Regions from separate parts of the Photorhabdus kleinii genome, predicted to be linked through region 2. Evidence: predicted binding sites of a transcription regulator. Region 2 holds the regulator's gene; each other region holds the start of a gene.

Region 1 (4,411 bases), on a different contig from region 2:
CTAAGTTCCGGTTATTCCTGCCGCAGTCAGGTTAAGAGGATAGAAGGGCAAGTACTTAAGCATCCGTTGCAAGCTTTATTGGAGATAATCCCATGATTTGGAAACGTGATATTGGACTGGATAGCCTGAATCAAGTAAATAGCCAATGTATGATGGGCCATCTGGGCATAAAAATCACGCATATCGGTGATGACTATATTGAAGGCACAATGCCGGTTGATTATCGCACGCGTCAGCCATTTGGTTTATTGCATGGCGGGGCATCTGTTGTGCTGGCAGAATCACTCGGTTCTTTAGCTGGGTATCTCTGTTCCGAAGGTGAGAAAAAAGTTGTTGGGCTGGAAATCAATGCTAATCATATTCGCTCGGTTCGTAGTGGTGAAGTGAAAGGCGTATGTAAACCTATTCATATTGGCCGCAATCACCAGGTGTGGCGAATTGATATTTTTGATGAGCGGCAACATTTGTGCTGTACCTCTCGGTTAACCACATCAGTTTTGCCTGGATAAAATATAAAACAAAAGTAGAAGTAGGTTATTATGTGAAATAACCTACTATTTAAGTGAAAAAGTTATTTTTTAAGATAATTTACTTGAGTTGCGATAACCTTTAAGAAGTATATATATTTATAGAGCTTATCGATATTTTTATAATATTATGGGTTATTTGAGTTGATTGTATATGTTCTATAAGTTTAAATGTCTAATGGAATAGAAGTGGTGAATGATATTAAAAGAATTAATATTGGGATAGGAAAAAATCTAATTGAAAATTTTTATTTAAATCTGTAAACGCCAGTATATATCAATTAATGCTAAAATTTCAGTAGTTTTAATTAATGTCTAATTCCACTGAAATATAAAGGGTGCCTGAGAACTAAAGCCATAACAACATCTAAAAGGGCGGGAGTAAAAACCTCCCGCCTGAGGTTGCCTTACCTGTTGCTGGATTCGTAAGCCATAATTGCCGCAACCTCTGTATTACCTCGTTTGACATGGAGCTTACAGAGTGAACCCCTTGTTATCCATGTGAACAGGAGTAATGTCACACAAATAATGATCAAACTAAATATTGCGATTTTTTGCGGCTTCATCACCTTCTCTCCTTGCTTTTTGTCAGGTAAGAGGCTAGCCTTATGTTGTTCAGCATTAGGAGTAGCCTCATTTCGATTTATAGTCGGATGGGGCTTTTCTCTTCCTGCCTGGAATATAATGCTCAAGACAGAAAGTCTCAAGCACCCGGAGGCAGTATACTTTTATTGATATAAGATGCAACATCTTGAAAATATTTATTATAGTCAAGTAATACCTTTGAATTAAATTAACCAGTCAGTATAGCTATTAATAAAAAATAAAGGAATGTTGGAAGTGGAATATATATACCCTATGGATTTCAAGATGCATCGCGACGGCAAGGGAGCGAATCCCCGGGAGCATAGGTAACTATGTGACCGGGGTAAGTGAGTGCAGCCAACAAAGAGGCAACTTGAAAGATAACGGGTATAGATAAAATTGTTTCTTAATGCGTTTAATTAATTGCCTCAATTAAACAGAAATTCTATTTGCATATATTATCATCATAATGGCAACCTTCATTCTGTACTTTCGGTTAACTATATCAGTTTTGTCTGACTGGCTTTTATTTTTATACTGGGGATGGAGCCATTCTCCTGTGTCTCTGAAAGCTCGCATTAATAATGCTTTTGATGAACTTTTTGTGCTTTTGTCTTACGCCAATAAGTACAAAATAGCACAATTGATCAAACTAATAATTTATAGATAAAACAGTAAATTAAAGATATACCTTCATATGAAATGAACATAAATCATCGCATTTGTATAAAATTCGATCTGCTTAAGGTATATCCTCTTAAAACAAATGGTTGAAGTGATAAAGGTTATCATTACCATTATACGGGAGTAGAGTTCTCCGATAACGGCGGCAAAAATGACCATAGAACAAATGTGAGGTCAACTATGACAAATAGTGTTGAAACCTTTTCTCTGAATGAAACTGCATGGCAAGGAATCACCATCACCGCGAGAGCAGCAGAGCAGATCCTAAAGTTGATGCAGCAAAACCCACAAAGCAAAGGATTATATCTGGGGGTTAAGCAATCGGGATGTGCCGGCTTTGGCTATGTGTTTGAGATGGTTAACGATCCGGCACCTGATGATCTGAGGTATGAAAATGAAGGTGCATGTCTATATGTTCCTCTGAAAGCCATGCCATTTATTGATGGTACTGAAGTGGATTTTGTTCGTGAAGGTTTAAATCAGATATTTAAATTCAATAATCCAAAAGCACAACATGCCTGTGGGTGTGGTGAAAGCTTTGGTATATAAGTGTACCAATATATGTCTCAGAGCAATGTAGAAATCAGTGATGATGTGCAGACTTGGCTTAGCGATCATCGTTATAAAGAAGGCTTCTTTACTCAGGTAGCGACGGATGAGTTAGCTAAAGGTTTGAGTGAAGAGGTTGTGCGGGCCATTTCCGCAAAACGCAATGAGCCCGTATGGATGCTTGAATTTCGGCTGGAGGCTTATCGCCATTGGCTAGGAATGGAAGAGCCTCATTGGTTGAAAGCCCATTATCCCAATCTTGATTACCAAGACTACAGTTACTATTCAGCACCTTCATGCGGTGCTTGTGGTGATAGTTGCAATTCACAATCTGGTGCTGTTCAAGGGACAGGAGCGGAGCAAGCTAATAGCTATTTAACCGCAGAAATTGAAGAAGCATTTGATAAGTTGGGTGTTCCTGTACGGGAAGGTGAAGCTGTTGCGGTAGATGCTATTTTTGACTCCGTTTCTGTTTCAACGACCTATCGGGATAAGTTAGCGAAAGAAGGGATTATTTTCTGCTCATTTAGTGAAGCGATACAGGAATATCCCGGATTGGTCCGTAAATACCTCGGCAGTGTGGTTGCAAGCCATGATAACTTTTTTGCCGCGTTGAATGCCGCGGTGGCTTCTGATGGTACTTTTGTTTATGTGCCAAAAGGCGTTCGATGCCCAATGGAACTGTCCACCTATTTCCGTATCAACGCTGCGAAAACGGGACAATTTGAGCGCACTATCCTGATTGCTGATGAAGGCAGTTATGTCAGCTATATAGAAGGATGCTCTGCACCGGTGCGTGATAGCTATCAGCTTCATGCCGCTGTTGTCGAAGTGATTATCCATAAAGATGCCGAAGTAAAATATTCCACGGTACAAAACTGGTTTTCCGGTGGTGATAGTGCCGGGGGGATTCTCAACTTTGTCACTAAAAGAGCATTATGTGAAGGCGAAAATGCCAAAATGTCTTGGACTCAATCGGAAACAGGTTCCGCAATTACTTGGAAATATCCCAGTGTGATCCTGAAAGGGGATAACTCGATTGGCGAGTTTTTCTCCGTTGCGCTGACTAACGGTACTCAACAGGCAGATACCGGTACCAAGATGATCCACATTGGCCGTAATACCAAATCGACCATTATTTCAAAGGGCATTTCTGCTGGTCGTAGTCAGAACAGTTATCGTGGGCTGGTTAAAATATTACCGGGAGCAGAAAACGCTCGTAACTATACCCAATGTGACTCCATGTTGATTGGTACTGAATGTGGCGCGCATACATTCCCTTATGTAGAAGTACAGAACAATACGGCGCAACTGGAGCATGAAGCGACAACCTCCCGCATTGGTGAAGATCAATTGTTCTATTGCTTGCAACGTGGCATCAGTGAAGATGATGCGATTTCCATGATTGTTAATGGATTCTGTAAGGATGTGTTCTCTGAACTTCCCCTGGAATTTGCTGTTGAAGCACAAAAATTGCTGGCGATCAGCCTTGAACACAGCGTCGGATGAATTTTCTCGGTTTCCCTTTTTTATGACAGAACGTTAAGTCGTTCGAAGGCATGTAATATGTTAAGTATTAAAAATTTACGAGTCAGTGTTGAAGGTAATGAAATCTTAAAAGGATTAAATCTTGAAGTTAAACCGGGTGAAATTCATGCCATTATGGGGCCAAATGGTTCCGGTAAAAGTACATTATCAGCAACGTTAGCTGGCCGTGAAGAGTATGAAATCGATGATGGTGAAATCACCTTTAAAGGCAAAGATTTACTTGGATTTGAGCCAGAAGAGCGAGCCGGCGAGGGGATTTTCCTGGCGTTTCAATATCCGGTAGAAATTCCGGGTGTCAGTAATCAATTTTTCCTGCAAACCGCAGTGAACGCTGTTCGCCAATATCGCTATCAGGAGCCGCTGGATCGCTTTGATTTTGCCGATCTTATCGAAGAAAAAATTGAATTGTTGGATATGCCGCCGGATTTGCTGACACGTTCAGTCAATGTCGGCTTTTCCGGTGGTGAGAAAAAGCGTAATGATATTCTGCAAATGGCCGCGCTGGAACCGACACTCTG
Region 2 (12,272 bases):
TTTTGTATTATTTTATATTTTTATATCAATGAGGTATATAACTTTTATCTCGTTCCTTTTTAATGTGTTCTCTGTCATGTTTTACAAAAAATCCTTTTTTCACTATTGATAATTTGTGGTGCGAAAAATAATCTTCATAGATGTTGATTAGATGATTTTAATTTTATTTCTTAATGTAATGTTTTTTATTTTATAAATCGATTTACATTTTTGGCAGTAATTTTATGGTTACATATGGCGTAAAGATTGGTATTTTTTTCCAAAACGAGAAAGCGATTAAATTCAACGTCATCATGCCGTTTATTGTCTTCTCATGGCTCGTTGCTGCTGTTCTTAGTGCTTCTGAGCAGCGGCTTACCTTACATAACGTTTGTGTTTGAAAGAGGTAATAATGAAGAAATTTAAATTGCATACATTAGCAGCACTGACTGCAACAGTTGGACTTATGGGTTCTGTGTATGCTTACCAAACAGCGCAGCAAGTGGTTGATGCACTGAGTCAATTAAAAGTTAATTATAAGGTCGTTGATAATCAGGCGGGAGATCACGGCGTTAACTGTGCAATGCTGGGGGCTGACTGGGCTAAATGTAATCGAGTGGATATTACTTTAACCAATGGTAATCAGGCGATTGACTCTGTTGACTGGGCGATTTATTTCCACAGTATTCGCCAAGTCCTGAGCGTAGATAATGAACAGTTCAAAGTCACGCGTATCACGGGCGATTTACATAGACTGGAACCGACCGAAAAATTCACCGGTATTAAAGCTAATGAGCAGGTAAAACTGCCGTTTATTGGAGAATACTGGCAGATTTACAGCACTGATTTTCTACCTCGCTGGTATGCAACGTCGGGTGATGCGAAACCTAAAGTGCTTGTTAGTACAGATACAGAAGATCTAAGTCAATTCTTATCTGCTTTCACCGGTGATCAATGGAAACGCACACAGACAGATAATAATATTTTGATGACACCTGAAAATCGTTATATGAAGAATTTGCAGGTCAAAAAGGTTGGATCAAAAAAGTTGCGTGGGCAAATTATCCCGACACCAAAAGAGGTTCAGATTTTTACCGGGGATGCTGATTTATCTGGTGGGGTGAGACTGGAATTAGGTGGTTTAAATGACGAGGCAGTTATTCTTGTCAGAAAACGTTTTACTGATCAAGGCATTAAATTAGAGAATAGTGGCTATCTCGTTGCGACCCAGATTGTCTCTTCAGATTTTACTGGTGATTTGCAGGTTAAAGGGGCTTACCGTCTAAATGTTACCCAACATGGGGCACAAATTGTTGCTTTTGACCAATCAGGAGTGTTTTACGGTCTTCAATCTCTGTTGTCATTAATTCCTGTTGATGGCGATAGGAAGATTGCTACTTTGACGGCAAAAGATGCGCCCCGCTTTGAGTATCGCGGGGTTCTCCTTGATGTAGGGCGTAATTTCCACAGTAAACAGGCTGTTCTGCGTTTGCTTGACCAAATGGCAAGTTACAAGCTGAATAAATTCCATATTCATCTGTCTGATGATGAAGGTTGGCGTTTGGAAATTCCTGGATTACCTGAGTTGACGGAAGTTGGCAGCCAGCGGTGTCATGATTTAAGTGAAACTAAATGTTTGTTACCACAACTGGGTTCAGGCCCCGATAACAACAACATGGGTAGCGGATATTTCAGCCGTCAAGATTACATTGATATTTTGAAATATGCCAAAGCCCGTTATATCGACGTTATTCCTGAAATTGATATGCCAGCCCATGCTCGGGCCGCCGTTGTTTCTATGGAAGCCCGCTATAAGAAATTAATCGCTCAGGGGAATGTGAAAGGGGCGAATGAATATCGTTTGCTCGATCCAACGGATACCACCAGAGCAACATCGGTTCAGCTCTATGATCGTCGCAGTTATTTGAACCCATGTATGGATTCTTCAAAACGGTTTGTTGAGAAAGTCATTGGTGAAATTGCCGCTATGCATAAAGCAGCGGGCTCACCATTGGAGACTTGGCATTTCGGGGGAGATGAAGCGAAGAATATCCGTTTGGGAGACGGATTCCAGGATAAAAATGGTCCTATCGTACCGGGTAAGGGCATTATTGATAAAAATGCGGAAGATAAACCGTGGGCTAAATCTCAGATTTGTCAGAAGTTGATAGAACAGGGTGTTGTGAAAGACATTGATTATCTTGCCAGCGACTTCGCAATTGAAGTGAGCAAAATTGTGAATGCTAATGGCATTGAAAGGATGCAGGCGTGGCAGGATGGTTTTAAACATGTTGGCAGCGCTAAAGATTTTGCCACCAAACGCGTTGGGGTGAATTTCTGGGACGCTCTCTACGATGGCGGCTTTGATTCAGTCAATGATTGGGCAAATAAGGGCTATGAAGTGGTGATATCTAGCCCAGATTATATTTATCTGGATATGCCATATGAAGTTCATCCACAGGAGCGTGGCTATTATTGGGCGGCTCGTTTTAACGATGAAGCTAAGATCTTTAGTTTTGCACCCAATAACATACCTCAAAATGCTGAAACTTCCATTGACCGTGATGGTAATGCATTCCGTGCGAAAAGTGATAAACCGTGGCCGGGCGCTTATGGGCTTTCAGGTCAAGGATGGAGTGAAACGGTTCGGACTGATGAACAGATGGAATATATGATTTATCCGCGCTTGTTACCGCTGGCAGAACGGGCATGGCACCGGGCCGGTTGGGAGCTGGATTATGTTCCGGGCCAGGTATATAAGCGTGGAGAAACGTATAAAGTCGATATAGATGCGCTTAATCGCGACTGGACTCGATTCGCTAACCTGATAGGGCAACGTGAACTTAGTAAACTGGATAAAGCAGGTATTGCTTATCGTCTGCCGGTTCCGGGGGCTAAGGTAAAACGGGGTATCTTGCGGGCTAATGTTGCTCTGCCTGGATTGGTAATCCAGTATTCGACTGATGGCGGTCGTAACTGGGAAGTTTATAACAACCATAAACGCCCAAGAGTGAGGGGTGATGTGTTGATCCGTTCTGTCAGCCCGGATGGTAAACGTTATAGTCGAATTGATAACGTAAAGGCATGATAATGTTGTAGTAAGAGGGGAACCCTGATGGGTTCCCCTCTCTAGGTAGATAAAAAATTAGCGGTTCAGGCGTGAATTATTTCTCATCATGTGCACTACTATCTTCGCGGCAATTACCGGCAGAGCAGTGACCATATAAATAAAGACTGTGGTTTGAAAGCTTAATCCCATAACGCTCAGCAATGTTCTTCTGGCGTCTTTCGATATATTTGTCACTGAATTCAATGACTTTACCACAGTCCAGGCAGATTAAATGGTCGTGGTGTTGTTGTTGAGTGAGTTCAAAAACCGATTTGCCACCCTCAAAGTTATGACGGGTGACAATACCGGCATCATCAAACTGATTCAACACGCGGTAGACAGTAGCAAGTCCAATCTCTTCACCGTTATCAATCAGTTTTTTGTAGAGATCTTCCGCACTGACATGGTGGTATTCAGGCTCCTGTAACACTTCCAATATTTTCAGACGAGGAAGTGTAACTTTAAGTCCAGCATCTTTTAATGCCTTATTGTTGTCGGTCATGCGGATTCAGTCCTGTTACTCAGTAAAGTGAACTTAGTGATACTTCAAAAAGTACCAGTTAGTTATCAGATTATGATTATAGGCATGGCTAATGAAAATGAAAACCACGTTAACCTTAACTTTCATTATACATTTTGCCAGAATAATCGTTTATAAAACGCAGGAATAACCTTACTATTTATCATACTTAGGCTGTTTTTTGCCATTCTTCGTAGTGAAAAGCGGATTTAAGCAGTGTTCTGACAAAAGTAATAGCCTTTGAATGCGATCCCACAGGTGCGAGTGAAGCGAGTCACTTCTCACCTACCGTGGGTTCACTATTGATAAGAAATGGCCTGCACCAATTACGCTTACTGGGATAGGCCGCTATCCTGCAAGAATTTCTGACAAACTCAGCTCTTCGTAGATCTGTTTAGTCCAGGCATTAACACGCTCTTCTGTTAATTCTGGTTGGCGGTCTTCATCAATAGCAAGCCCAATAAAATGGCTATCATCAGCCAGACCTTTTGATTCTTCGAAGTGATAGCCCTCGGTTGACCAATGACCAACAATAATGGCGCCGCGGGGTTCAATAATGTCACGGATAGTTCCCATAGCATCGCAGAAATATTCCGCGTAATCTTCTTGATCACCACAACCAAAAAGGGCGACCAACTTCCCTTCAAAATCGATCTCTTCCAGAGTAGGAAAGAAATCATCCCAGTCACACTGTGCTTCACCGTAGTACCAGGTAGGGATGCCGAGCAGCAGAATATCGAACTGTTCGATATCTTCTTTGCTGCTCTTGGCAATATCATGAACTTCTGCAATGTCGGAACCCAGAATTTTTTGGATCTTTTTGGCAATATTTTCTGTGTTGCCGGTATCGCTGCCAAAAAATATACCTATAATTGCCATAGGATAATATAACCTCTTGTTTTATTTGTGTATTTCTGTATGAGATATACGTATAAAATGTTAAAAATCAGTAGAAAAGGCTCTGATTGTATTAATAAAAAAACAAAATCCTATTCTGACTAAACAGTCAGGACAATTCTGTCAAATTTGTGTGATTTCGTGCCTTCAATGCTATCAAGTCGTGATGTTACTTTCTGCTAACTGGGCCAGCAAAATTTGCTCGATGAGTTCACTGCGGCTGATGTTGCGTTGCTGTGCAAGAAAGTTAAGCGCATCTACTGCATCAGCATTTATTTTCAGCTCCACACGACGCAGACCGCGCACCTTATCACGGCGAAGTTGGTTACGCTTGTTGACTCTGAGTTGTTCATCCCTGGAAAGTGGGTTGGTTTTTGGGCGCCCCGGTCTGCGTTCATTTGCGAACAAATCCAGAGTGGTGCGATCCATTTGTTCTTTTGCCATAAATTCAATTAGTAAAGGGCGTATACCATAAAATATAGCACGCCATGATACCCCAGCTTCTAGTGTATCGCTACTGCCTGACAAAGATAAAAGCGGCGTCATTGCTTATCTGTAAAGGATTGTGGTTGAGTTTCCGTTTTAGCGGTGTTGGTATTTTCTACGGTACTCTATTGGTGTTAACCCATTAAGTTTCTTGAATAACTCTCTGAAATAGCGAGTATCTTCATAGCCAACTTCATGGCTGATTTCTTCTATGGTCTTATTCGATTTTTCTAACCGGCATTTCGCCAGAGATAGTCGAATCTGTTGGATATATTGAATAGGTGTCTGGCCGGTTGCAGTCTTAAAGCGCCGCTTCATCTGTCTTTCACACAGATGAATTTTATCGGCCAAATTGCCAACTGATAATCTGTCTGATGGGGCAGAATGCATCCAGTCTTGTAGTTTGTGGATTAATGTATCTGAATGTTGGCGATAGGGTACAAAACTTGCGAGAGTATGAGAGGGGAGACCTTCCATATTACCAAATATGAGCTGACTACAGGTTTCCCTAGTATTTTGACCATATATCTGTTCAATAATATGCATCATGACATCGTTGTATTCATAGGTGCCAGAAGTACAAAAAATATTGTTATCGCTGGTGACTTTTATTTCTGAATGTAATTGTACTTGCGGAAACATGTCCTTGAATAATTTGGTAAATAGCCAGTGTGTGGTGGCTTTGCGGTTATTGAGTAAATTAGCTTTAGCCAATACAAAAGAACCTGTACAAACGGAGACGATAGGAACATTTTTTTCTTCCATCATTTGGAGCCAATCTAAGGTTTCTTGAGTACAAAAATCGAAATCGTAATAAGGGGCCCCAATTGAACCCACCAGGACAATATCTGTTTGTTTTATTTCTCCTATGAGTTTATTGGGTTTTAGCCGAATACCCCCCATCCCGACAGCATCCTGATTATCCTGTGTGACAATATTGATTTCTGGCTCCGGCGCTCCGGCTAAACGAGCAGCAGTGGTTAAAATTTCTATTGGGCCAGTAATAGAAGTCAGAGATCCTCCTGAAAATACTAACACGCTTAAAGAAACTGGATTCCTGTCCATAAGAATTCTCCAACTTAAAAATTAAGATGTATCAAGATATTTCATTGTCTAACATCTTAATAACTTATTGTAACAATTTAAATAAGTTAATTACATTGAATTATTTTTTTTGAACAAACAAGTAAAATAAAAAATAATTTCAGCCAAAACTTATTCCGTCTTTGTTAAGAGTTGGCTGAATTGTCATTTAATTTTCGCCAACTTGTTGATGCCACAGATGCGCGTATAAGCCATCTTGCTGGAGCAATTGGTCATGCGAGTCAAATTCGATAATTTGCCCCTGATCTAACACACAGATTTTATCCGCGTGGCGAATTGTATTGAGCCTATGAGCAATACTGATCACTGTTCTGTTACGGCATATTTCGTCCATATTTGCCATGATTGCCGCTTCGGATTCATAGTCCAATGCTGAGGTGGCTTCATCAAGGATCAGAATAGTTGGGTTGACCAGGAGCGCTCTTGCTAATGCGATTCTCTGTCTTTGACCACCTGAAAGATTTACTCCTTTTTCCCCAACTGGATGCGCAAAACCGTGGGGAAAGGATTGAATAAATTCAATGGCCCCGGCTAACTCAGCGGCACGATAGACTTCTGCATCTGTTGCGTTGGGCTTACACAGCCGAATGTTATCGGTGATACTGCCAGAAAACAGGATACTTTCCTGGAGCACAACACTCATATTACGGCGTAAAGAGACGGGATCAGCAATAGCCAAATCCATGCCATCAATCAAAACTTGTCCATGTTGAGGTACGTACAACCTTTGTAGCAAACGGGTGAGAGTACTTTTACCTGAACCGGACGGTCCAGTTATACCAATAAATTGACCCGATTTTATCAATAACGACAGGTTCGCCAGAACTTCTGGTGTGTCGTCATGGTAGCGGAAGCGAATATTTTTGAATTCAATTTGGCCTTCCAGCTCAGGTACAGAAGCCAATCCCTGTTTACTGTTTTCCATTGGCTCATCAAGAATATCCCCCACACGTTTCAAGGCGATTAACGTATGCTGAAAATCTTGCCAAACCTGTGCGAGCCGGAGGATCGGTTGCGTGACGTGTCCGGCCAGCATATTGAAGGCAATAAGTTGCCCCGGAGTCAGTTCACCGCGTAAGACTTCTGTCACCCCCCACCATAGGAGGATCGCGGCGGTAAATTTCTGGACAAAATCGATTCCCTGTCCTGCGATTAAACCGCTTTTCTGTGCCGCGAAGCTTTTAGTCAACTGCTGGCTGAGAATACGTTGCCACTGATGCAAGAAACGGTTTTCAGTCGCGGTGGTTTTGATGGTTTCAATCCCAGTGACGGCTTCAGTCAGAAAGCTTGTTGCATTTGCATCGGTTTCATATTCTGCTTCTACTTTGCGGCGAATAACCGGCCCGGCGACTACCCAGAATACGAAGTAAACAAAAAGTGAGCCAATAACAATCCAGGTTAGTATCCAGGCGTAATAAAACATGATGCCAATAAACATGATGACGAAAATTAAATCCAGCAACAGCATCAGGGTAGAACCTGTCAGAAACTGGCGGATTTGAGACATCTCTCTGACTCTGGCAATGATCTGCCCTGTTTGCCGTTGCTTAAAATATTGCAGCGGCAATCCTGCCAGATGACGATACAGTCGCCCGGAGAGCTCAGAATTTATCTGGCTTGCCATGTGCCCAAACACGGTGTTGCGCATAAAGCTATACAAGGGTTCGGCAAGGGCGATAGCGAGCATAGCCATACCTAATACATGCAGGCTAGATAAACTTCGTCCTACTAATACCTTATCGATGATGTTTTCAAACAAGATCGGACTGACCAGTGCAAATAACTGGAGAACTATGGCAAACAAAAACAGATCTCTTATCTGACTTTTCTGCCGGAAAATGGAGGGATAAAACCAGTTCAGGCCGAATTTGACATGTTTTTTAGTTAATTCCTGATCGGCGATTAGCAGGATCTTATAGGTATTTTCTTTATTATCAGCAAATAAAGAGAGTGACCTCGTTTGTTCAGTAGCCGGATCGAGAACAATAATATGGGTGTTACTGACTTCAATCAGTACCCACCATTGCTGTTCCAGTTCAATCAAGGCCGGTAAGGGTAATGTTGGCCCAGTATTGACAGTTAATTGCTCAATTTTACTGTGTAGCCCAATAGCGTCTGCGGCTTCGCGTAGTTGTAACTCATTCAGATATAAAGAATCAAAACCCAGTCTGTGCTGAAGTTGATCAACAGTAGCTGACTTATGAAATTGTTTCCCCACATAGACGATACAATTTAGCGCCTGATTATGAGTGTAGTTACTGGAATCAGTGGCAGAAGAAGGTAATAGGTCCACGATTATTTCTCCCTTAATGCTTCAGATTGATACTCTCTGATAGGACTCAAGAGATAATCGATAACGCGGCGTTGGTCGGTTTTGATTTCAGCGACGATTGACATACCTGGGGTAATTTCAACCTGGGTATCGTCTATGGCAATGCTATTACTTTTAAGGCTCACTTGAGCGGGAAAGACCAATCCTAACCGTTCATCGGTGGTTGAATCTCTGGATATACTCAGCAGTTCGCCGTCAATCGTGCCATAACGTGTATAAGGGAAAGCATCTACCTTAACGGTGACTAGTTGGCCTGGATAAACAAATCCGGCGTCTTTGTTTAAAATTTGCACTTCCGCCAACTGCACGTTGTCATCAGGGACGATCACCATTAAGTTTTGTGCCGGTTGCAGTACCGCGCCTAATGTATGGACGCTGAGTTGTTGAACTGTTCCTGTGACGGGGGAGCGAATGACTTCAAGTTGTTCCCGTATCTGAGCTTTTGCCAGCTCTTGCTCTAAAACGACCAATTGAACTTCGGCCTGTTTTCTTTTATCAAACCATTCGCGTTCTTTTTGTGTTTTCAGGCTGTTTAAGCGTTCTTCCAGGCTAATATATTGCGATTGCAGAACATGAAGCTCCGCATTTTGTTGGGCAATCAGGCGTTCTGTTTCCAGAAACTCTTTTTCCTGTTCAAGATATTCAACTTTACTGATCACTTGTTTTTGACTTAAGGTTTGACGTGCTTTTAAACGCTGGCTGATATTTTGCCGGAGCTTAGTGAGCGCATTGATATCGCTTTTTCGTGATTGTTGAGAAGAGAGATTGACGTTCATCTCTGCTTTCAGATTTGTTACAACAGCTTCGTATTCTCTTTTCTCCCGGGAATAGTTGTCAGCAACTTGTGTTTGTTGAGATGCCGGCAAAGCCTGAAACAGTTCCTGTTCTGTCGGTTCCTGCTCTTCTGTCAAAGCCTGATAACGAATTTTTTCGTGGGCTTGATATTCGATCTGCTTTAATAACCGGGTGATATCCTGGTTAACACCGAGTGTATTGAGTGTCAGAAGTGGGGCGTCTTTCTTTACCCGCTGCCCATTCTGAACATGGATAGCGGTCACTCGGCTCTGTTCGTATGCCTGAATTATCTGAGAACGGCCAGAGACAATCAGGCGACCGGTTGCGGTTGCCTGAACATCCAACTTACCCAGATAGGCCCAGAGTAAGGCTATGATAATACCGATACTGAGCGTTATTGCAGTGTAGCGGGCAAAAGGCGACGGTGGTCGTTGTGACAACGCTAAATGTGTCGGTAAAAAGTCATAATGCCGCGGGCAAGGGCGCAACCAGGTTTTAATTTTATTCTTAAAAGCTTTAATCATGACAAGGCATCTCCTGTTTTAATTCTTGTTGTAACTGCCAGAGCTTCCGGTATTGTCTACCGTGGTTAAGTAGCTGTTCATGAGAGCCTTGTTCGAGAATTTCCCCCTGTTTAAGAACAATGATGCGATCACAATGACGTACAGTTGAAAGGCGGTGTGCGATTGTGATAACCGTTCTGCCTTGGGCAATTTCTGCCATATTGGATTGAATGAGTGATTGTGATTCATCATCAAGCGCACTGGTTGCTTCATCAAGAATGAGAATTTTGGGGTTAGTCAGGAGAGTTCGGGCAATCGCCAGCCGCTGACGTTGACCGCCGGATAAAGATTGTCCGCCTTCTGCGATAGTTGTGTCATATCCCATCGGCAGCTTGAGAATAAATTCATGAGCACCTGCCAGCTTAGCGGCTTTAATCACGGCTTCCAGGTTGGCGTCAGGTTTTGACTGGGCAATATTTTCATATACCGTTTTGTTAAATAAGAAATTTTCTTGTAGAACCACACCGACTTGCTGTCTGAGTGTTTCAATATTTATATTTTGTAATGGGATTCCATCTAAGGTAATTGCGCCTATTTCTGGGGTATAAAGGCGGAGTAATAAACGAGCCAATGTACTTTTTCCGGAACCAGAGGCACCGATAATACCAATGGTTTCTCCGGCTCTGATATCGAGAGTCAATCCTTTAATCGTTGGTGGAATATCAGGTTGATAGCGAAAAACAACATGGTTAAATGAGACTGCTCCTTGCAGTGTGATTTGCTGCTGGCCGGATTGTTGCTCGGTTGGCAGGTTTAACATATCTCCTAACTTATCGACGGCCACCCGCGTTCTGATAAATTGTCCCCATAGTTCCACTAATCTGGCTAATGGTTGGGCCGTGTGATTTACCATCATATTGAAGGCGATCAACTGACCGATGGTCATTTGCAGTGATAAAACCTCTGATGCACCTAACCAGAGAATTGCCACAATGGTAACTTTTTGCAGTAGCATAACAATATGGTTTGAACGATTACCCAGTTGCTGTACTGCATAACTAGTATCGACCATCTTCTCAGTCTGGCTATCCCAACGGCGAACGAATTTAGGCTCTACCGCCAGACTTTTCAGGGTTTCAGCACCAGAAACCGTTTCAGTCAGAAAAGAGGTATTTATTGCTGCATGGGTGAATTGTTGTTCAACCGCTTTTTCCATACGAGGCGTCACCCACCATGCCAAAATGGCATAACAAGGGAAGGTTGCGAGAAAAACCCAAGTTAGTAGGCCGGATAACAGGCTCATCACGTAGATGAAAATAAACATAAATAGAACATCGACAGATAAGGTGAACATTGAGCCGGTCAGGAACTCTCTAACGGTATCCAGTTCACGCACCCGAGTAACAATAGCTCCCACTTGGCGGGATTTAAAAAAGAGTAAAGGTAGCCCGAACAGATGCCGGACTAGTTTTAATCCCAGTTTGATATCAATGCGGTTTGCGGTGTGAGCGTATTGGTATTCTCGTAATCCACGCAAAATCACCTCGATGATGCCGGCGATGATTAAGCCAAAGACTAATACATCAAGTGTTGATAGCGCTTGATGGATTAAGACCTTATCCATTACCACTTGAATAACTAAGGGAGAAATTAACGCAAGAATTTGTAATACAAAGGAAAATAACAGTATCTCACATAGATTTTTCTTTTGTGCCAGAAATTCTGGAATAAACCAACGGATGTTAAATTTAGCTTGTTTCTGTTTTATTTTAATCCATTTTCCATTCCACTCTTTTATCAGCCTTTCTTCGGACCATATTTCAGGATTTTCTTTATCAACCCTCTGTATTAGTGAGCTCTCTTTATTCGATTTGGCTAAAACAAAGGGTAGGCCATTATTATCAAACAAGATTGCGGGTAGAAGTATATTATGGTGCTTTTTGCTTACGGAATTTTTACTTGAAATCGATAAATTAAATTTTTCCTCTATATTACTTATAGATGAATAATAACAATTAGGTTTTTTTAAGTTATCAATGTCAGTGATGTTTTCTTTTCTATTATATATCATCAATATTAATTTTAATGATGCTATGGTTAATCTCTCAATTTTATTCATGAAAAAATATCTTTAAAATTCACAAAATAAGAATTAAAACAAATGGTTATATTAATTTTGTGTAGCATTTAAGTGTTACTTATTATCTTATATTTATTGTTATTATCGATGTGGGTAAATGGGACTATATATGTGGGGTAAAAGGACTTTTTGTGTGTAAATGTTGATTTTGAGTTTTTTCTCTATATTATTTCATTGGTTTTTTTACTCTTAATGTATTTATAGATATAAAAATTCAAGATACCCGTGAATCAAATGTATTCTTTGTTGTATACATTGTATAACTTCATTAATAAGTTGTTTATTTTTGGTAAATAAAAATATGTCTGAAAAATTCGTACAAACCATCTCTAGTGTTAATTATAATAAAGGGATTTTTTCTCTTTATTTCGTTGGTCAAGAACCTAATCGTATGGCGAATGGGATAA
Region 3 (4,411 bases), on a different contig from region 2:
AGGTGTGGCTGATACCAAAGCGGCTCTGGATGGCGCGCGTTATATCCTAATGGAACGTTTTGCCGAAGATGCCGCGTTATTGGCGAAAGTACGTGACTATCTATGGAAGAATGCCCATTTGGTCGCTAAAGTCGTTGTAGGAAAAGAGGAGGAAGGCGCTAAATTCCGCGACTATTTTGATCATCATGAACCTATCGCACAAGTCCCTTCTCACCGCGCATTAGCTATGTTCCGTGGTCGTAATGAAGGAATACTGCAACTTTCGCTAAATGCTGATCCCCAGTTTGATGAACCACCAAAAGAGAGCTATTGCGAACAGATTATTACGCAGCATCTTAATCTGCGCCTGAATAATGCACCGGCAGATAGCTGGCGTAAAGCTGTAGTGAACTGGACCTGGCGCGTTAAGGTATTGCTGCATCTTGAAACTGAATTGATGAGTACCTTGCGAGAGAAAGCGGAAGATGAAGCCATCAAAGTATTCGCCCGCAACCTGCAAGATCTATTGATGGCCGCGCCAGCGGGTATGCGCGCAACAATGGGACTCGATCCCGGTCTGCGTACCGGTGTCAAAGTGGCTGTTATCGATGCAACCGGCAAACTGATTGCCACAGACACGATCTATCCACACACCGGGCAAGCGGCTAAAGCTGCTGCAAGCGTGGCAGCATTGTGTCTCAAACATCAAGTGGAACTGGTCGCCATCGGTAACGGAACGGCTTCCCGTGAAACAGAACGTTTCTTCGCGGATGTGCAAAAGCAGTTCTCAGAGATAAAAGCCCAAAAAGTGATTGTCAGTGAGGCAGGGGCATCGGTTTATTCTGCTTCTGAGTTGGCGGCACTGGAATTTCCTGATCTGGACGTTTCACTACGTGGAGCAGTCTCTATCGCCCGTCGCTTGCAAGATCCACTGGCCGAATTGGTGAAAATCGATCCGAAATCCATCGGTGTCGGTCAGTATCAACATGATGTCAGCCAGAGTCAGCTTGCCAAAAAATTAGATGCCGTCGTTGAGGATTGCGTAAACGCCGTCGGCGTGGATCTCAATACTGCTTCTGTTCCGTTGCTAACCAGAGTTGCCGGGTTGACCCGCATAATCGCCCAAAATATCATCAACTGGCGTGATGAGAACGGCCGTTTCAATAACCGTACACAATTACTAAAAGTCAATCGCCTCGGGCCAAAGGCTTTTGAGCAATGTGCTGGATTCCTGCGGATTAATCACGGTGATAACCCGCTGGATGCATCGACCGTTCATCCAGAAGCTTATCCGGTAGTGGAAAAAATTCTGGCGGCCACTGAGCAGAAACTCCAAGAATTGATGGGTAACCCTGCTTCATTACGTGGATTGCAACCTCAGGATTTCACCACCGAGCGATTTGGTGTTCCAACCGTTACCGATATTTTGAAAGAGCTGGAAAAACCTGGCCGAGATCCACGACCAGAGTTTAAAACCGCGACTTTCGCGGAAGGCGTGGAAACCATGAATGATCTGCGTCCGGGAATGGTGCTGGAAGGTGCAGTCACTAACGTGACTAATTTTGGCGCATTTGTCGATATCGGCGTTCATCAAGATGGTTTAGTTCATATCTCTTCGCTGTCCGATCGTTTTGTAGAAGATCCCCATACCGTGGTAAAAGCGGGTGATATCGTTAAAGTAAAAGTGTTGGAAGTTGATCTGAACCGCAAGCGCATCGCTCTGACCATGCGTCTTGATGAGCAACCGGGAGAAACTCCCTCACGCCGCAATAACAGTGCACAAGCTGACCGCCATCCTGAACGTAATGACAGGAACCGTAACACTTCCCGTTCTTCTACCTCAGCCGGAAACAGTGCTATGAGTGATGCGCTAGCTGCCGCATTCGGAAAAAAACGTTAAGATTCCCATCACGGTAAGATGCACTGCTTCGGCAGTGCACGTTTCATGGTTCCTGCCAGAAAGAATCCAAACTCACAGATTCATATCAACTCTGAGTGACTAAGTGATTAAATTAACACCAAAAATGAAAATAGGATTAACATTGAAATTAATGTTGGTTATTATTCTCATTTGCAATTATTATGAATTGGATGCAAATCATACTTCATAATAATGAGTATGACTAATTTTCGATATTATACCCTACGGATTTCAAGATGCATCGCGACGGCAAGGGAGCGAATCCCCGGGAGCATAGCGAACTATGTGACCGGGGTGAGTGAGTGCAGCCAACAAAGAGGCAACTTGAAAGATAACGGGTATATCTTACTTACCACATATCCCGGAAAGTTATATGCAACTTCTTCCAGACCATAGTTACAAGATCATTGGTTTTTCTCCGAAGATCAGCCCAGCTTACCGACAGAAATTGCTGTCATTAGGTATGTTGCCCGGTTCTTCATTTCATGTTGTCCGCTTAGCGCCTTTAGGTGATCCGATACAAATTGAGACTCGCAGAGTCAGCCTGATTCTGAGAAAAAAAGACTTGGAATTTCTCACATTAGACAGCGTTCAATGCAACGCATAATTCGTTGCAAGCAACGAAACGGTTACTCTTAATTTAATCTGGCACCAAAAACATGAAAGCACTGACCATTGGCCTAATTGGCAACCCTAATGCCGGCAAAACAACATTATTTAACCAACTTACTGGCGCCCGACAACGTGTAGGCAACTGGGCTGGCGTTACAGTAGAACGAAAAGTTGGCCGTTTTACCACCGTGGAACACAAAATTGAGTTAGTTGACCTGCCGGGAACCTACTCTCTAACCACGATTTCTGAGCAAACATCACTGGATGAGCAGATAGCCTGCCACTATATCCTGAGCGGTGATGCTGACATGCTGATTAACGTCGTAGATGCTTCTAACCTTGAGCGAAATCTCTATCTGACGTTACAACTGTTGGAATTAGGTATTCCATGCATCGTTGCGCTTAATATGCTGGATATCGCTGACAGTCAGCATATCCAAATTGATATTGCTGAACTGGAACAACGCCTCGGCTGTCCAGTCATTCCAATGGTTTCAACCCGAGCAACGGGACTAAATGAGCTGAAACGGGCAATTGACCGCCATAAGCAGAATTCCGGGCAGTCACTGATTCACTACCCTGATTGCCTGTTGCAAGAAATTGAGACGTTATCTGGTGCAATGTCAGACAATTTTCATGCTCAACAACGCCGCTGGCTAGCGCTTCAGATGCTTGAAGGGGATATTTACAGCCTGGAACGTTCCGGTCTTGCTACCTCAATGCTGATTGAATCCAAAGAACGCTTGCAACAACAGCAACATGAAGAGCCCGAACTGGTGATTGCCGATGCGCGCTATCAAAGCATCAATACATTGTGCATGGCCGTGATTGATACCCAAAAAGCCATGCCAAACAAACTCACTCAGGCAATTGACAGAATTATCCTTAATCGTTGGTTAGGCGTACCTATTTTCCTGGCAGTTATGTATTTAATGTTCGTGCTGGCAATTAATATCGGTGGTGCGCTACAACCTATCTTTGACAGTGGTTCTGTCGCTATTTTCATTCATGGGGTTCAATGGCTTGGGCATACCTTAAGTTTTCCAGAATGGCTGACGGTTTTCCTCGCGCAAGGCATCGGTGGTGGTATCAACACCGTTTTGCCGCTGGTACCACAAATCGGCATGATGTATTTATTCCTCTCTTTTCTTGAGGACTCCGGTTATATGGCGCGGGCGGCATTTGTCATGGATCGTCTGATGCAAGTTCTTGGACTACCGGGTAAATCGTTTGTCCCGTTGATCGTTGGCTTCGGTTGTAACGTCCCATCCATTATGGGGGCGAGAACGCTGGATGCGCCGCGTGAACGCTTGATCACGATTATGATGGCCCCCTTTATGTCTTGCGGTGCACGATTAGCCATCTTTGCCGTATTTGCCGCCGCATTCTTTGGCAAAAACGGGGCAACCATTGTTTTTTCCCTTTATATATTGGGCATTGTCGTCGCTATTCTGACTGGCCTGATGTTGAAATACACCATTATGCGTGGCGAAGCTTCACCGTTTGTTATGGAACTCCCGGTTTACCATATTCCACATCTAAAAACCTTGCTTCTGCAAACCTGGCAACGCCTGAAAGGTTTTGTTATCCGTGCCGGTAAAGTAATCGTTATCGCCAGTATGTTCATCGGTGCACTCAACAGCTTCTCATTCTCTGGTAAGGCGGTGGATAGCATCAACCAATCCGCTCTGGCTTCAGTCAGCAAGGTTATTACGCCTGTGTTACAGCCAATTGGCGTTCACTCTGATAACTGGCAAGCAACTGTTGGTTTGATAACTGGTGCTATGGCAAAAGAAGTGGTAGTTGGGACACTAAATACGCTGTATACCGCAGAAAACATTGCTAATGAACCGTTTAATGCAGATGAGTTCAACCTATTTGCTGAACTGAAAGATGCAG

The links. The regulator Fur, encoded in region 2, represses iron uptake genes when iron is present. The targets are predictions, from matches to a motif close to ATAATAATGAGAACNACTATCAA.
Region 1: a site for Fur is predicted at 1,888-1,910, ahead of sufA (Fe-S cluster assembly scaffold SufA). Genes of this name have one in related genera too.
Region 3: a site for Fur is predicted at 2,087-2,109, ahead of feoA (ferrous iron transporter A). Genes of this name have one in related genera too.

What each region holds. Positions count from the first base shown of each region.
Region 1 is NZ_JAJAFY010000001.1:215,551-219,961, forward strand. Features, by position in the region: gene ydiJ (D-2-hydroxyglutarate dehydrogenase YdiJ) at 1-96, shown strand, start outside; gene LG003_RS00980 (hotdog fold thioesterase) at 93-509, shown strand; gene LG003_RS00985 (Hok/Gef family protein) at 935-1,093, opposite strand; gene sufA (Fe-S cluster assembly scaffold SufA) at 1,977-2,345, shown strand; gene sufB (Fe-S cluster assembly protein SufB) at 2,358-3,854, shown strand; gene sufC (Fe-S cluster assembly ATPase SufC) at 3,912-4,411, shown strand, end outside.
Region 2 is NZ_JAJAFY010000016.1:3,823-16,094, reverse strand. Features, by position in the region: gene LG003_RS10080 (beta-N-acetylhexosaminidase) at 392-3,067, shown strand; gene fur (ferric iron uptake transcriptional regulator) at 3,144-3,590, opposite strand; gene fldA (flavodoxin FldA) at 3,957-4,487, opposite strand; gene ybfE (LexA regulated protein) at 4,662-4,949, opposite strand; gene LG003_RS10060 (GlxA family transcriptional regulator) at 5,088-6,056, opposite strand; gene LG003_RS10055 (type I secretion system permease/ATPase) at 6,244-8,388, opposite strand; gene LG003_RS10050 (HlyD family type I secretion periplasmic adaptor subunit) at 8,391-9,746, opposite strand; gene LG003_RS10045 (peptidase domain-containing ABC transporter) at 9,739-11,844, opposite strand; gene rtxH (protein RtxH) at 12,167-12,272, shown strand, end outside.
Region 3 is NZ_JAJAFY010000025.1:48,826-53,236, reverse strand. Features, by position in the region: gene LG003_RS13145 (Tex family protein) at 1-1,879, shown strand, start outside; gene feoA (ferrous iron transporter A) at 2,274-2,507, shown strand; gene feoB (Fe(2+) transporter permease subunit FeoB) at 2,560-4,411, shown strand, end outside.